Regions from separate parts of the Lentisalinibacter salinarum genome, predicted to be linked through region 1. Evidence: riboswitches for the same ligand, from Rfam matches in the RefSeq annotation. Region 1 holds a riboswitch; each other region holds the start of a gene.

Region 1 (5,412 bases):
ACCCTCCGGGTCCCACTGCTCCTCGACGCTGCCCCGCGGGATGAACTCCTGCACCGCCGTCTCCACGACCTCGTCGCGGATATTCTCCACGGACTCGGCGACGTCATCGGCTTCCATGAGTTCCGAGCGCTGGTGGTAGACGACCTTGCGCTGGTCGTTGGCGACGTCGTCGTACTCCAGCAGCGACTTGCGGATGTCGAAGTTGTGCGCCTCCACCTTACGCTGGGCCTTCTCGATCTGGCGCGACAACAGTCCGCTCTCGATGGCCTCGCCGTCACGCATGCCCACGCGCTGCAGCAGGCTCTTCGTGCGGTTGGGATCGCCGAAGATGCGCATCAGGCTGTCTTCCATGGACAGGTAGAAGCGGCTCGAACCCGGATCGCCCTGGCGGCCGGAACGGCCGCGCAGCTGGTTGTCGATGCGCCGCGACTCGTGGCGCTCGGTGCCGACGATATGCAGGCCGCCGGCCTCCAGCACCTGGTCGTGCCGCTTCTGCCACTCCGCGATCACGGCCTCGCGCTGCTCGTCCGTGGCATCCTCGCCCATTTCGGCGAGTTCGGCGTCCCTGTTGCCGCCCAGCACGATGTCCGTACCGCGGCCGGCCATGTTGGTGGCGATGGTAATGGTGCCGGGACGCCCGGCGTCCTCCACCACCTTCGCCTCGCGCTCGTGCTGCTTCGCGTTCAGCACCTGATGCGGGATCTGCTTCTTCTTCAGCAGGCCGGACAGGAGCTCCGAGTTCTCGATGGAGGTGGTGCCCACCAGCACCGGCTGACCCCGCTCCCGGCAGTCGACGATGTCCTCGATGATGGCCTCGAACTTGTCGTTCTGGTTCAGGAACACGAGATCCGGATGATCCGCGCGGACCATCGGCCGATGGGTCGGGATCACTACCACCTCGAGGCCGTAGATGGACTGGAACTCGAAGGCCTCGGTGTCCGCCGTGCCCGTCATGCCGGCGAGCTTCTGGTACATGCGAAAGAAGTTCTGGAAGGTGATCGACGCGATGGTCTGGTTCTCTTCCTTCACCCGCACGCCTTCCTTGGCCTCCACCGCCTGGTGCAGGCCGTCGGACCAGCGCCGGCCCGGCATCGTGCGGCCGGTGAACTCGTCCACGATGACGATCTCGCCGTCCTTGACGATGTAGTCCACGTCGCGCTGGTACATGGCGTGCGCACGCAGCGCCGCCATCAGGTGATGCATGAGCTTGATGTTGCCGGCATCGTAGAGGCTCTCACCGGGCTGTATCAGCCCCGCCTTCGTCATCAACTCCTCGACGTGCTGATGGCCCTCTTCGGTGAGATAGACCTGCTTGGTCTTCTCGTCCGGCATGTAGTCGCCCGGCCCTTCTTCCTCCTCCTGCTTCACGAGCTTCGGCACCAGCTTGTTGATTTTCTCGTAGAGCTCGGTGCGCTCCTCGGAGGGGCCGGAGATGATCAGCGGCGTGCGCGCCTCGTCGATGAGGATGGAGTCCACCTCGTCGACGATGCCGTAGGCGAGCTTGCGCTGCGCCCGGTCCTCGGTCGAGAACGCCAGGTTGTCGCGCAGGTAGTCGAAGCCGAGTTCGTTGTTGGTCGCGTAGGTGATGTCCGCGCCGTAGGCTTCACGCTTTTCCGCCGGCGACTGGCCGCTGCGGATCACGCCCACCTCGAGCCCGAGGAAGTTGTACACGGGGCCCATCCAAGCCGCGTCACGGCTGGCCAGGTATTCATTCACCGTGACGATGTGCACGCCTTCGCCGGTGAGCGCGTTGAGATACGCGGGCAGGGTCGCGACCAGGGTCTTGCCCTCGCCGGTCTTCATCTCGGCGATCTTGCCCTCGTGCAGCACCAGGCCGCCGATCAGCTGCACGTCGAAGTGGCGCATGCCCACGGTGCGGCCGGCCGCCTCGCGCACGGCGGCGAAGGCCTCGGGGATGAGGCTGTCCAGCTGCTCGCCATTGGCGAGTCGTTCGCGGAACGCCGGCGTCATGGCCGCGAGTTCCTCGTCGCTCTTGCTGCGGTATTCGTCTTCCAGCGCGTTGATGGCCTTGACGAGCTTCGAATACGACTTGACCAGACGCTCGTTGCGACTGCCGAATATCTTTGTGAGAAATGCCACTGGGTTATCCGTCCTGAAACGCGCTCTGATACGCGAAAGAGCGCCGTCGGCCGTCGCGGCGGCGGCGCTCGATTGGGGTTAGCCCGATTGGGGTTAGCCCGATTGGGGTTAGCCCGAAAAGGGCTATTCTAAAGGCAGCGGGTGCGCCGCGTCTAAAAAGGGCTGGCGTCGGGGGCTCAGCTGCCGCTGGCGCGGATGTACTTGAGCGGATTGACCGACTTGCCCTCGTAGAGGACTTCGAAATGCAGGTTGGGGCCGGTCGCCCGACCGGTCGCTCCCATGTGCGCAATAATCTGTCCTTTCCTGACTTCATCACCCACATTCACGAAGTTCTCGGCGTTGTGCGCGTAACGGGTCACGTAGCCGTCGCCGTGGTCGATCTCCACCATCTGGCCGTAGCCATAACGCTTGCCCGAGTAGGTCACCACGCCGGCGCCGACGGCGACGATCTCCGCGCCGGCCTTGCCGGCGAAGTCCACGCCCTTGTGCCACGCCTGCTTGCCGGTGAACGGGTCGGTACGCCGCCCGTAGTAGGACGACAGCCAGCCCGACTTCACGGGCCGCCCTTCCGGCCTGATCTGCTCGTTGAGATTGCGGGTGAGGAGCACACTTTCAAGGACGCCGAGCTGCTTTTCCCGATCGCTCAGCTGCTGGGAGAGCTCGTCCAGCGAGGTCAGGATCTCTGCGACACCGCCGCCGCCCAGCTCTTCGGGCTCCTCCGGACCGCCGATGGCGGGCGGGGACTCGAAGTCGAATTCGCCGTCCTGCAGCTCGGCCATCTCCGTAAGACGGCGCCCGAGGGCATCCAGCCGGATGACGTGGGCGTTCATCTGCCCGAGACGAATGGCCAGCGCGTCCAGTGTTTCTTCCGTCTCGCGCCGGGCCGCCTCGATCTCGCGCCGCTGCTCCGCCAGTTGCTCGGACATGGCGCGCAACTCGGCCGTGTCCGCCTGGGTGCCGTGCTGGCGTGCGAAGAAGTAACCGCTGCCGAAGACGGCTGCCGCGAAGACACCGACGATGGTGCCTGCCATGACGAGGGTGAGGGGCGCGCCGAGGTCGATCTGGCGCACGCCCGTGCGGCGGCGGCTGAATATGACGAGATTCATCGATTGCAGTCCCGATTACGAGTCGGATCCCGGTCCGAAAAGCCGTTCCAATAACACCACCGACCGGGAATTGTTGGTCGCTCTTGTTCCGACCTGTGACCGACGAAACCGCCTGCTCTGGCGTGACTGCCCGGCTTGTGCAGCAATGTCGGCTTCAGTCTGATCGTCATCCCGGCAACCCCGCTGTCCGGGGCTCGGGACCCGCGGACCGGAAGCTTTGCGTCCCCGGCTCACACCGGGTTTGCCCTTTTCGAGACCGTCAATATGCATAATGCAGGCCGGCAGTTCAAGGAATTGCATCCGCCGGAGGGGTCCTTCAGGGTCAATCTGTGAGGCGGTTAACATCCAGGGAAGCCATGAACGAGAAGAAGCTCGGCAATCTGCTCTCCCGGCCCGACAGTCCGCTCGCCGGCATCGTCGAGCGCGCCCGGGCCATGGAGACCCTCACCGCGGCCGTGCGGGCCGCCCTGTCCGAGGACGCGCGCGCCCATCTGGTCTCCGCCGCGCGGCGGGACGACGGCACGCTGGTGCTGGTCACCGAGTCGTCGGCGTGGGCGGCGCGTCTGCGTTTCGCCGCGGACGAGGCGCTGGCAGCGGCCCGCCGCTACGGCGTCACCGCCGAGTCGGTGAGCGTGCTGGTACGCCCCGGGCGCGAAGAAGAGTAGCCGCTCAGGCGAATACCGGGCTCGCGTAGGAAATCGGCGCCTTGCGGCGATCATCGAAGGTGACCGCCTGCCAGGCCGTCTCGTCCTCGAGCAGGCGCCGCAGCAGCAGGTTGTTCAGCTCGTGGCCGGAACGATAGCCGCTGAACTCACCGATCAGGCTGTGGCCCAGCAGATAAAGGTCGCCGATGGCGTCAAGAATCTTGTGTTTGACGAACTCATCGTCGTAACGCAGGCCGTCCTCGTTCAGGATGCGGTAGTCGTCCAGCACGATGGCGTTGTCCATGCTGCCGCCCAGCGTCAGGTTGTTCGCCCGCAGCGTCTCGATGTCGCGCATGAAGCCGAACGTCCGCGCCCGACTCACCTCGCGGAGGAAAGACGTCGTGGAGAAGTCGATGGAAGCCCGCTGGGCATGCTTCTTGAAAACCGGATGATCGAAGGCGATCTCGAGGTTTACCTTGAAACCGTTGAACGGCCGGAATTCCACCCACTTGTCGTCCTGCTCGATGCGCACCGGCTTGCGGATGCGGATGAGTTTCTTGGGGGCATTCTGCTCTTCGATGCCGGCAGACTGCAGCAGGAAGACGAACGGGCCCGCGCTGCCGTCCATGATGGGCACTTCCGGCGCGCTCAGATCGACGTAGCAGTTGTCTATGCCGAGACCGGCCAGCGCCGACATCAGGTGCTCGACCGTCGCCACGCGCACGTCGCCATCGACCAGCGTCGTGCCGAGCATCGTCTCGCCCACCCGGTGCGCTTCGGCACGGATCTCGACCGGCGGTTCCAAGTCGGTCCGGCGGAAGACAATACCGCTGTTCGGTGCGGCCGGGCGCAGCGTCATGTAGACCTTGCGGCCCGAATGCAGGCCGACTCCGGTCGCGCGGATGGCCGTTTTCAGCGTTCTCTGTTGCAGCATGGCTACATTTCCCGACGCGGCCCTGCTCTCTCCCAGGCACGGCCGTTAGTAATGACAATCCCGCGGAAAGCACCGCCGGATCACGAATATTCACTGATTGCAGTCTGCGCTGACCGCGGTTCATCCACCGCGTCACAACGCACATGTTGCGCAAAAGCAACGGCGAATGCCCTGAAAACACACCGGCAAAGACACCGGATTTCAGGCAGTTACGACCGTTGCTTCACGCGTCAACAGATAACGATATCACAGCGTTTTTTTGCAGTGCAAGAAAAAAGGCCGGGGCGACCCCTTCCGTGGGTCGCCCCGGCCGAGCGGAGGCGGCAGCGGTCAGTCGGCCTGGCGGCGCAGGAACGCCGGGATATCCAGCAGGTCCTCCTGCAGCCCCAGGTCGCTGATGCCGTCGCCGACGGCACGCTTGCGCTGCACCGTCGGCTTCTCGAGTTCGCCGTAATTCGGTTCCGCACGTGCGGACCCGGACCGGCGCACCACCCGCATGGGCGTGCCGGCGGCCATGGCCGGCTGGCCGAGTCCGGTGGCCACGACGGTCACCCGTATCGTGTTGCTCATGTCGGGATCGATCACCGTGCCGACGACCACGGTGGCGTCGTCGGAGGCGAATTCCTTG
Region 2 (5,412 bases), on a different contig from region 1:
GGAGCTGCCGCCCGCCGCCACGATCCGGCGCACCGTGTTCGCGCCGTAATCCATGTACAGGAGCTCGCCGTTCTCGTCCTCGGCGAAGGAGACGATGGAATGGCCCGTGGCGAGCAGCGTCTCGTAGCCGTAGCCGCCGGCACCGTCGTCCACCGAGGCGAAGATCTTGCCGTTCAGGTCGGCGAACACATAGCGGCCGGCCAGCTCCGGGATGGCAGCGCCACGGTACACGTAGCCGCCGGTAATCGAGCGGCCGACGCCGTGGTCGTACTCGATCACCGGATCGATCAGTCCCGCCGGGCACACGCCGGAGGTGTCGTAGTCGTGGGCACCCTCCCGGCAGCGCCAGCCGTAATTGCCGCCCCGCTCGACGATATCCACCTCCTCCCAGGCGTTCTGACCCACGTCGCCCACCCAGAGCGCATCGGTGGCCGAGTCGAAGCTCCAGCGCCAGGGGTTGCGGAGCCCCCAGGCGTAAATCTCGGGGCAATCCGTCGCTCCGTTCCCGTCGCTGCAAAGCGCATTCGGCGCGAATGGATTGTCGGCCGGAATGCCGTAGGGAGTGCCGTTGTCCACGTCGATCCGCAGCATCGCACCGTGCAACGTGGTCGTGTTCTGGGCCAGGTCCTGGGGATCGCCGGCGCTGCCGCCGTCGCCGAAGCCGATGTAAAGAAAGCCGTCGGAGCCGAACAGGATGTTGCCGCCGTTATGGTTGCTGTAGGGCTGATCGAGGGTCAGCAGAATCTCCTCGCTGGCCGCATCGAGGGTGACACCGCCGTCCGGGCTGGTGAATCGGGATATACGGGAGGTCAGGCTGCCCGTGGTGTACGAGAGATACACCTCCCCGTTGGTCGCGAAATCCGGATGGAAGGCGATACCGAGCAGGCCGGCCTCGCTGGCGCCGGAGCTGACCCGGGCGCTGATATCGACAACGGTCGAGTAGCTGTCCACCGCTGGCGAGTTTTCGAACCGCCGGATGCGGCCGGCTTTCTCCACCAGATACCAGTGGCCGACATCGCCGGGCGCCTGGCGCAGCGCCACCGGCTGACTGATCGCCGGCAGGCTGGGGAAGGCGACCTCGGTGTCGATGCCGGTGACCTCCACCGGCGCATCGCCGGCCAGGCAGGCGGTGTTGGAGGGGCGCTGGTCGAGGCCCGAGACCGGGCCGCCGGCGCCGTCATCGTCGTCCTGGATTGTGCCAGTGCCTTCGTTGTCGGCCAGAGTGGCGTTGTCGGCATTCGAGAGAGTCACCGTGAAGGTCTCGTCCCCCTCCGCAACCGTATCGCCGAGCACGGCGACTTCGATCGTGCGTTCGGTGATGCCCGCACCGAAGCTCAGCGAACCCGTCGTGGCCGTGTAATCGTCTCCGGCCGCCGCCGTGCCGTCGGCGGTCGCGTAATCCACCGTGACCGTGCGACCGGATTCGGCGTCCAGTGACACCGTGAACGTCATCGGGGCGGACCCGGCGTCGCCTTCCGCCAGTGAGGCATCGGCGATGCTCAGCGACGGCGCATCGTCATCATCCACGATGGTGGCCTCGGCGGCAGCACTCGCGAGTGCCAGACCGCTCGCATCGCTCAGCCGCAATGTGAACGTCTCGTCCGCCTCGTCCAGGGTGTCGCCGAGCACCGGCACGGTCACGGTGGCACTGGTCGCCCCGGAGGCGACGTCGAGCGTCCCGGACACGGCCGTGTAATCCTCTCCGGCGGTGGCGGTGCCGTCCGCGGTCTCGTAGCGGACGGAAGCCGTACCGGGCGCGCCCTCCGAGAGTGTGATCGTGAAAGTGGCGTCGACCGTGCCGGAATCCCCTTCCTGCACCGTCGGGTTGTCGATGCTCGCCGAGGGCAGCCCGGGATCCGGGTCGGGGTCCGGCTCGCCGGAATCCGAGCCGGAACTCCCGCCGCAGGCCGCCGCCAGCAGACAGCCAAGCAAGAGCCCTGCGTGCCGCAATCCACCGATATCCGTCATCACGTCGCCCTCGACTGCCATGTCAATGGGTCGAAACTATGCCCGGATCGGCACCGTTGCAAGCGCCGCTGCGCAGAATCGCTGCACCGCGTCACGAGTGCCACACGACGCGCTACGCGGACGGCACCCGCGAGGATTCCTGCGTCAGTCTGCAGCGGACTATTTGCCACCCGGGAGCGACCGAGTCTTTGCCAAGTCCAGTCCCATCCTTGCGATCGTGACTTAATGTAATTTCTAGCTGAGGTGTCGCCAATGAGCGACACCAAGACCATGATTTATATAAGAAAAAATTCGCCCACGCCCTTGCACCGACAAATCGGCTGGGGTTTAATCGCATCCGGCTGGGACAGGCGCCCCATTGCGCAACGGACCGGGTTCGAGAAGTGAGCTGTGACTCTCGTCACACTCCGGCAACTGCGGTCCCGCTTATGTCACATGCCGATTGCCGAATCGGGTTATGTCAGGGAAACTGAGAACCCGAAAAGGGCAAACCCGCCGAAAGGCGGGGACGCAAAGCTTCCGGTCTAAGGGCGAACGCCTAGGATAGCGGGGTTACCGAATTGATCAGGCCTGGCATACCCGTCGGCCGCCTCGGTTTCCACCGGCTCTCTCTTCCGCCCAGACCGACTTCGGATCTGAACTCAGGTGGAGATCGACATCGTGCACAGACGCACTCAGGCGAGAGGGACAATTTCGCGAACCGCCGCCATCGTCGCAGCGGCAATGTGGCTGGCCGCCTGCTCGTCCGGCGGCTCCGACGCAGCCGGGGACGGGTCGAATCAGAGCCCGCCACCCGGCGGTGGCTCATCGGGCAACAACCCGCCAACGATCAGTGGCAATCCGCCCTCTTCAGTCAAGGTGGACGAGAGCTACTCATTCCAGCCGAATGCCTCGGACCCCGACGGTGACACCATCACCTTTACGGTCCAGAACAAACCGTCCTGGGCCGATTTCAATGCCTCCAGCGGGGCCCTGAGCGGGACACCCCAGGCTGGGGATGAAGGCACCTACGGCAACATCCGCATCACCGCGAGCGACGGCTCCGACACCGATTCGCTTGCCTTCTCGGTGACGGTAACCCAGGTTGGCACCGGCTCGGTGACGCTTTCCTGGACGCCGCCAGCGGAGAACACCGACGGCTCGGCGCTGACCGACCTCGCCGGCTACAAGATTTACTACGGCACCAGCTCGGGCAATTATGGTAATACCGTCACCATCGACAATCCGGGCCTAACCACCTACGTGGTGGAAAACCTCAGCCCGAACACCTACTACTTCTCGGCCACGGCCTTCAATTCAACCGGTATCGAGAGCGACTTCTCCGGCGAGGCGGTCAAGTCCGTCAACTGACGGCGGGGCGGGAGAGCGCCTCTGTCGCCCGCTCGGCCAGCGGGAACACCGCCGTCAGCCCCGGGGATTCGATGCCGAAAAGGTTCACCAGACCCGGGATGCCGTGGTCGCCCGGCCCCTGGATCAGGAAATCCGCTGCGGCCCCTCCCGGCCCGCTCAGCTTCGGGCGGATGCCGGTGTAGCCCGGTGCTAACGCCTCATCTCCAAGGTCCGGATAGTAACGCCGGATTGCAGCGGCAAAGGCGGTTCGCCGGCCCTCGTCGAAGCTGTAATCGACACTCTCGATCCAGGCCACATCGGGGCCGAATTTCGCCTGCCCCGCCAGATCCAGCGTCACGTGAATACCGAGGCCGCCGCCCCCGGCCACGGGATAGACCAGCCGGCTGAACGGCGAACGCCCGTGCAGCGTGAAGTAGTGACCCTTGGCCAGGTACAGGCGCGGGATTGCCTCACGCGGGAAGCCGGTGATCGTGCCGGCCACGCGCGTGGCCCACAACCCTGCCGAATTGACGAGGCTGTCACACTCGACGGCGAACCCGGCGTCGTCATCGAGGTATACGGTAAAACCGGTCGTTCCCGGATCCACGCGGGTCACGCGGCTGCGGCACACGACCAGGCCGTCGCACGCCTCCAAGTCCGCCCGCAGCGCCTGCATGAGGCTATGAGAGTCCAGAATGCCCGTCGACGGCGACAGCAGCCCCCCTGCCGCCCGCACGGCCGGCTCCAGCGCCCGGACCTCGCTCGCACTCAGCAACCGGAGATCGTGGACACCGTTGCCCCGGGCGCTGGCAAGATAGCGCTCCAGCAATGCCAGCTCGTCATCGGCGGTCGCCACGATCAGCTTGCCGAGCCTGCGGTGCGGGATACCACGCTCTGCGCAATAGGCGTAAAGCGCCTGCTTGCCGGCAACGCAGGCCGCCGCCTTCAGCGAGCCGCGGGGATAGTAGATTCCCGCATGGATCACCTCGGAGTTACGGCTGCTCGTGTGCGCGGCGATCTCTTCTTCGGCCTCAAGCACTACGACCTGACGGCCGCGCATGGCCAGCGCGCGCCCGACAGCAAGCCCGATGACCCCTGCACCCACGACTACGCAATCGACTTTATCGGCCATGCTGAACGCCACCTTTCACTCGTGCGTGAGTCTCTGCCGACCCGTCCACGGGATCAAGTACGCAGTTCACGGCAATGCCCGCCGGACCTGACGCACAGCGGATTCTGCGGAGAGCGTCACGTACAATACGGGCGGTTCTGCTAGTCTTTTCTTATCGTTCCACCGGTCTCCTCCAGGGCAATCAGACGCCATGCTTTTGCACGAACTCATTTTCTCCGCGGCCGAGCGGACGCCGGACGCGCCCGCACTCCTGCGGGGTAACGGGAGCCTTGAGTACGGCCAACTGGCCGACAGCATAGGCAGGACCGCCACTGGTCTCACTGCGCTGGGGCTGCGCCCCGGCGAGCGGGTGGGCGTCTATCTCAACAAACGTATCCAGGCCGTGCAGGCCTACTTCGGCGCACTGCACGCCGGCGGCGTCTTTGTGCCGATCAATCCGTCACTGAAGCCGGCCCAGGTGGCGCATATCCTGCGCGACTGTAATGTCGCAGCCCTTGTTACCACCGAGGCACAGGCCCGGAGCCTCACGGAAGTCCTCGGCGACTGCACGGATCTGCGGCATCTCGTCATCCTGGAGGCCGGCGCAGACGGGATGGAGGCGCCGCGACATGTCCAGACCCTGGCGTGGAAGGATCTGACAGCCGGCGAACCCGGCACCTCCGTGCGCCGCATCGACACCGACATGGCAGCGATCCTCTACACCTCCGGCAGCACGGGCAAACCCAAGGGCGTGGTGCTGTCTCACCGGAACATGGTGGCCGGCGCGCTCAGTGTGGCGGAATATCTCGAGAACACGGCGGACGATGTGATCCTCGCCGTACTGCCCTTCTCTTTCGACGCCGGCTTCAGCCAGATGACCACGGCCTTCTCGGTGGGCGCCTCGGTGGTTCTCATGGACTATCTGCTGCCGCGCGACGTCCTGAAGGCAGCCGCCCGCTACCGCGCGACCGGCCTGGCAGGCGTGCCGCCTCTCTGGACCCAGC
Region 3 (5,412 bases), 130 kb from region 1:
GCACCACGTCCGGATGGGTCATGGGTACGCCGGTGATCTGGGACATCGACGCGTTCAGCTCGTCGAAGACCCGCACCCCCACGTCCGGCGACGGCTCGCGGTCGGTCGCGGCCGGCGTGAGCGGCGTCGGCTCGGTACGGACGTTGGTGTTTGCGCCGAGCACTTCGAAGGTCAGGAAGAACTCGTCCGACTCGGGGCCCTTCTGCAGCTCGATGATCGTGCCCACGTCCGCCAGCGGCTGGCCGAGGTCGGCGGTGGCCGCGTCGCTCGACAGTGTCGTGGAGACCGTCTTGTAGGCCTGTCCCGCGACGGGCTCGCCGCCGTTCAGGCCGATGCGCATGCCTTCCAGTGCGATGCCGCTCCAGGTGGCCGTATCGTCCAGACTGATGAAGTGGGGCTTGGTGAACAGATACGAGTAGCTGTCGAACTGCGCCACTTCGAACAGGACGTAGGCCTCGGGAACGTCGATCAGGTGGCTCACGCCGAACAGCAGGAAGAATTTCTCGCCGACGCCGACGTCGAAGTTCTGCACGATCTGCTCCGGCGTCAGCGTCCGGTTGTGGATGGCCACCATGCGGAACGTACCGGCGAACTGCCGGTCGCCCGACACCTCGTTGCCGAGGACGAAGGCGAAGGTGTCGTCCCAGTCGGCGATGCTGCCGCCCGTGCCGAGCGGGTCCATGTCGTCGGTGGGCACGCCGTTCACGTAGATGCTGCGGCCCTCCACCGGGTCGAAGTTTGCGACGACGTGCTGCAGGGTCGCCTGCAGGTCCTCGTCGGCGGCGGAGGTGGTCAGCACCGGGTCACCGTTGCCGTCGGTGGCATCCGAGCGGTTGAAGAAGTCGTAGCTGTACAGGGTCTGGCCGAGCGTGAAGTTGCGCGCGGTGGTGCCGGCGGAATAGCTGACGATCCGGGACTCCTCCTGGACGACGTTGGCGGGCACCACCCAGGCCTCGATCGCGTACTCGCCGGTGCCCTTTATCAGGTCGTGCAGCTTGCGGCTCGCCGTGGTCGTACCCTGGGCCTTGCCCTCGCGCAGCGCGATGCCCCAGCCGCCGACCCAGTTGTAGGCGCCGCTGATGGTGAGGTTCAGCGCCGGCTCGACGCCGCTGGTGTCGAAAGCGGTGTCGCCCTGGCCGGTCTTGAACTCCCACAGCGCGATCACGTTGCGCTCGTAGCGATTGCCGCCGGAGGCGACGATGCCGTCGGTCAGTGCCAGCGCGCGGCTGAGAACGAAATCGGGGTCGACCTCGGTGGGCATCACCTGATTGGCGAAAGCCTCCACGGCCGACTGCATCTGCGCCGCGTTCGCTGCGCAGTCGCTCCAGCAGTTGTGGAACTCGCTCGCCAGGCGCACGACGAAGCGCGAGGCCGCTGGGTCGTCCAGATTGATTTTCGACTTCGCGGCATCGTAGGCGGCCGCCACGTCGGCCTCAGCGAAGAACGGCGACTGCGACGTGGCCGCGGCGCTGGTGTGGCAGCCGGCGCAGTACTCGGTGAGGACGGGGTGCACGGTCTGCCCGAACAGCGCGCCGGCGTCGTCCGGGAAGCTCTTGCTGGCGCCGGGCTGCTTCTCCACCGGTGCTTCCAGCTCGATGTTCTTGCCGCCGCCCGCGGCGTCGCCGGCCCAGTTGCCGATCCAGGTCGTCAGGATCTCGCCGCAGACTGCGTCGCTGGATTCCCAGCAGTTATGGCCGCCTGCCACCTTCGTCACCATGCGGGAGTCGGCCGGCGAGGTCAGATCGACGATGGCGTTCGCCTCCTCGTAGGCCAGGTTGACGTCGTCGGTGCGGGCGAAGGTGGGCGCCTGGCCGCCAGTGCCGTGACAGGCGCCGCAGCGGTTGTCCGGACGCACGTTGTCCCAGACCTCGATCTTGAACGACTGCACATCGTCGGTGGCGGGCGCCGGGCCCGTGTAGTCGGGCGACGGCGTGACGCTCGTCACCGGATTCTCCTCGACGTCGGCGCCGCTGGAGCAGCCGGCCAGCGCGGCGGCGGCTGCGAGAGCGACGACGAGGCGAGCGCGGGCGGGCAGAGAGACCCTGTTGTTTCTATCCATGATTGCCGACCTCCTCATTCGCCCATGCAGTGCACGGCGGTCTCGGCGAACACCGTCTTCATGCGGTACTGATCGGCGCGGAATACGCCGGTGATCCTGTCGAGGGCCGCCCGGTCGGCCGCATCCTGTGGCAGGCGGAAGCACACGGCCTCGAACACCTTCTTCACCTGACATTCGGCGAAGACGTCGCTCGCGCCGAACTCCTGGCCGAGGGACTTGGCGCCGTTGCCGCTGCCCGGCAGCGACGGATCCCAGCCGAGGCTGGCATTGCGCCCCTCCCGCCAGTAGTTGTCCCAGCGGTCGTCGGGCGTGCGGAAGCCGAACGGGAAGTTGGCATCGTTATTGAAGTACTTGGGATGCACCTGACCCTCGGTGTACTCGATGCGGCCGGTGTCCGGGTCGAAGTCGTAGTAGGCGTAGGCCTGCGCCAGCGGATCCATGCCCGCGTGGCATTCCACGCAGTTGTTCAGGAAGACGCGGCTGTCGCCGCCCGGGCTGCGCGAGACGTCCTGGCGGATGCGGTCCGGCGAGCGCGAGCCGTCCTTGACCTGCTCCAGGTCGTTGCACATGTGATTCATCAGCGTGAAACGGAACATCGCCCGGTTGGTGCCGGCGATGAAGAAGGCCTCGGCGGCGGCGCGGCTGGTGACCACGCCGGCGGTGGCGGAGGCCGGCAGCTCCGTGACCGCGGACTGGCTGGTCTGCACCAGCGTGGTCTTCAGATCGATGCCCTGTTCCTCCATGGCCTCGTAATGGGCGTTGTCGGACATGGAGTAGGGAGGCAGCCCGAGACCGCTGTCGCCGACGTAGAGGATGTCGGCGGAGAGCACGGTATTGAACGGCACGTCGTCGCGGATCATGCCGATGACCGTGGCGGTGTAGTCGTTCAGCGGCGCGAACACCGTCTGCTCCCGGTTCGTCCAGGGCGTCACGAAGTTCTTCAGCGTCACGTTGTAGAAGGCGCTGTTCTCCATGGCCGTCTCCGCGGCCGCGATGGGGTTGCCGGCGAGAATGTCGGCTTCCATGTCGGCCAGCACCTGCTCGGTGGGGGGCACGCCCGCGAGACGGTCGTGGAGCCGTTTCGCCTGTTCCCGCGGACCCGCTTCGGCCGTGGCGACCAGCGCGAGCGCGAGGCAGGCGATGGCGAGTAGGGCGCGGCGCGGAAGCGCGTGCGCGAACTGCTTCTGTACGTTCATGGGTACGTTCATGACGATCCTGCTCATACGTTTCCGTCTTCCCTTACTGCCAGGGGGCGAAGACCGTCGGGAGCGGAGGACGTGTCCGCGCGGACCATCCGTGCTGATCGTCAGCTTTCACTCGTGGCAGCTTCGCCGTCCTGGACGTGAGTCCGTAGACCGCTGGCTTTGCGTCCCCGCCTTTCGACGGGTTTGCCCTTTTCAGAAGCCCTGCGTGCGCATCGCGCTATTCAAAGCGTCCGATGCTCGCAGATCGCCGACAGGGCCACCGTGACTCCATTCACAAGTCCCGTGGTCTCCCGGGACTCCCGCCACGCGTGCTCCCCCGCGGCCGGCTACTGTTGCGGGCAGACGGTTGCAAGCCGCGTGCCAGATCACGACTCGGGTCACAGGAAAAGCCGTTTCGAATACAGAACAACGGGTTGCGTTTGATCGGGGCGGCGGCGCCGGGCCGGCATATGTCAACCACTTGTCGGCGGAAATCGACACTTTGTCGGCGACCGGAGGACAACCCCCTGATTCGGCGGGCGTTTCGGCTTGTCGCGAATCCACGACAACGTGCGTCCGGGTGACGGCCCTCGCGTCACCTCGCAGCCGATATTACGAGGCCATCGGTGCGCTTTCTCTGTCGGCGAATTTCCACATTACGCGCGTCCCGGAACGCTCCCTATACTGCGCCGCTCGTTATTCATCAGAGCCGCCAGGACGTGCGCGCGACGAACTCCATGGATTTGTGATCTTGTTAACAGAATGCAGTGAGGCCCCTCTCCACCATTGGTCACGGCTGGTCGCGAGCCTTCCAGCCGCGTGTCGGAAGACCGGCGGTGCAGGGCGCCTGCAGCATTCCCGCAGTGATCGCAGGAGTGCGTCGCGTGACGGCTGCAGGAAAGAGGATGTCCCATGAACAGCACGATGCAGACAGTTACCCGGAGGACGCCGGCAAGGGCGGCTCTCGTCGCCGTCGCCTGCACGCTGGTGGCCGCCGCGGGCTGCGGCGGCGGCGGCAGCGGCGAAGGCCGCATCGGCTTCGGCAGCGGGCAGGATCCCGACCCCGTCGTACTCGACTTCCCCATCGCCTACGTGAAGCGGCCGGTCCCGGTCGACGACAACGGTGACCCGACCGACTTCGACGTGCGCGAGCCGGTGACCTTCGACATCGGCGCCGATCTGTACGTGCGCGACCGCGCCTCGCCCAGCACAGCGGACGTCAACGTCACCGGGGAGATCACCGAAGGCCTGGGCGACGTCCGCGACCTGGAGATATCGCGCGACGGCACGAAGGTGCTGTTCGCGATGCGGGCGCAGTTCATCGAGGGCGCCGACGAGGAGGATCAGCCGACCTGGAACGTGTGGGAGTACGACATCCCGGGCGAGACGCTGCGGCGGATCATCGCCTCGGACATCGTCGCGGAGTCGGGCCACGACCTCGCGCCTGCGTACCTTCCCGACGGGCGCATCATCTTCTCCTCCACGCGCCAGCGCCAGTCCGGCGCCGTGCTGCTGGACGAAGGCAAGCCTCAGTTCGCGGCCCTCGACGAGGACCGCAACGTGCCGGCGCTGGTGCTGCACGTCATGAACGCGGACGGCACCGAGATCCGGCAGGTCAGTTTCAATCAGAGTCACGATCTGGATCCGGCGGTGCTCTCCAACGGCCAGGTGGTGTTCAGCCGCTGGGACAACGCGCCGGGCAACGACGGCATCCATCTCTACCGCATGAACCCTGATGGAGCCGCGCTCGAACTGCTGTACGGCGCCAACAGCCACGACACCGGCAGCGGCGGCGAGCCCGTGCAGTTCCTGCGCCCCCGCGAGCTGCCGAACGGCAACGTCATGGCCCTGCTGCGCCCCTTCGACGGCGCCGGGGGCGGCGGCGACATCATCGAGATCGACGTCGCCAATTACATCGAGAACACCCAGCCGAACCGGGACAACATCGGCGTGCTGTCCGGCCCGGCGCAGACCGCGGCCACCATCAACGAGGTGCTGATCGACACCGATACGCCCTCGCCGGGCGGTCGCTACAACTCCGTGTTCCCGCTGCGCGACGGCACAGAGCGGCTGCTGGTGAGCTGGAGCCAGTGCCGCCTGCAGGATCCGGTCGATCTCAGGATCGTGCCGTGCACCGACGACAACCTGGCGGACGCGGCACTCGTCGAG

Evidence for each region. A riboswitch is a leader RNA that binds a small molecule or an ion and turns the genes downstream of it on or off. The one in region 1 is predicted to bind cyclic di-GMP.
Region 2: linked by a shared signal. The riboswitch ahead of ACJMKZ_RS16770 (putative Ig domain-containing protein) and the one ahead of ACJMKZ_RS05025 (M23 family metallopeptidase) in region 1 are both predicted to bind cyclic di-GMP.
Region 3: linked by a shared signal. The riboswitch ahead of ACJMKZ_RS05570 (hypothetical protein) and the one ahead of ACJMKZ_RS05025 (M23 family metallopeptidase) in region 1 are both predicted to bind cyclic di-GMP.

What each region holds. Positions count from the first base shown of each region.
Region 1 covers NZ_JAPDRH010000002.1:425,534-430,945, forward strand. Annotated here, with positions in the region: gene secA (preprotein translocase subunit SecA) at 1-2,100, opposite strand, end outside; gene ACJMKZ_RS05025 (M23 family metallopeptidase) at 2,277-3,206, opposite strand; cyclic di-GMP riboswitch class I at 3,377-3,462, opposite strand; gene ACJMKZ_RS05030 (DciA family protein) at 3,563-3,871, shown strand; gene lpxC (UDP-3-O-acyl-N-acetylglucosamine deacetylase) at 3,876-4,784, opposite strand; gene ftsZ (cell division protein FtsZ) at 5,115-5,412, opposite strand, start outside.
Region 2 covers NZ_JAPDRH010000004.1:238,733-244,144, reverse strand. Annotated here, with positions in the region: gene ACJMKZ_RS16775 (PQQ-dependent sugar dehydrogenase) at 1-1,989, opposite strand, end outside; cyclic di-GMP riboswitch class I at 2,444-2,528, shown strand; gene ACJMKZ_RS16770 (putative Ig domain-containing protein) at 2,614-3,318, shown strand; gene ACJMKZ_RS16765 (NAD(P)/FAD-dependent oxidoreductase) at 3,311-4,429, opposite strand; gene ACJMKZ_RS16760 (acyl-CoA ligase (AMP-forming), exosortase A system-associated) at 4,620-5,412, shown strand, end outside.
Region 3 covers NZ_JAPDRH010000002.1:550,905-556,316, reverse strand. Annotated here, with positions in the region: gene ACJMKZ_RS05575 (LamG domain-containing protein) at 1-2,059, opposite strand, end outside; gene ACJMKZ_RS05570 (hypothetical protein) at 2,074-3,255, opposite strand; cyclic di-GMP riboswitch class I at 3,378-3,462, opposite strand; gene ACJMKZ_RS05565 (HzsA-related protein) at 4,156-5,412, shown strand, end outside.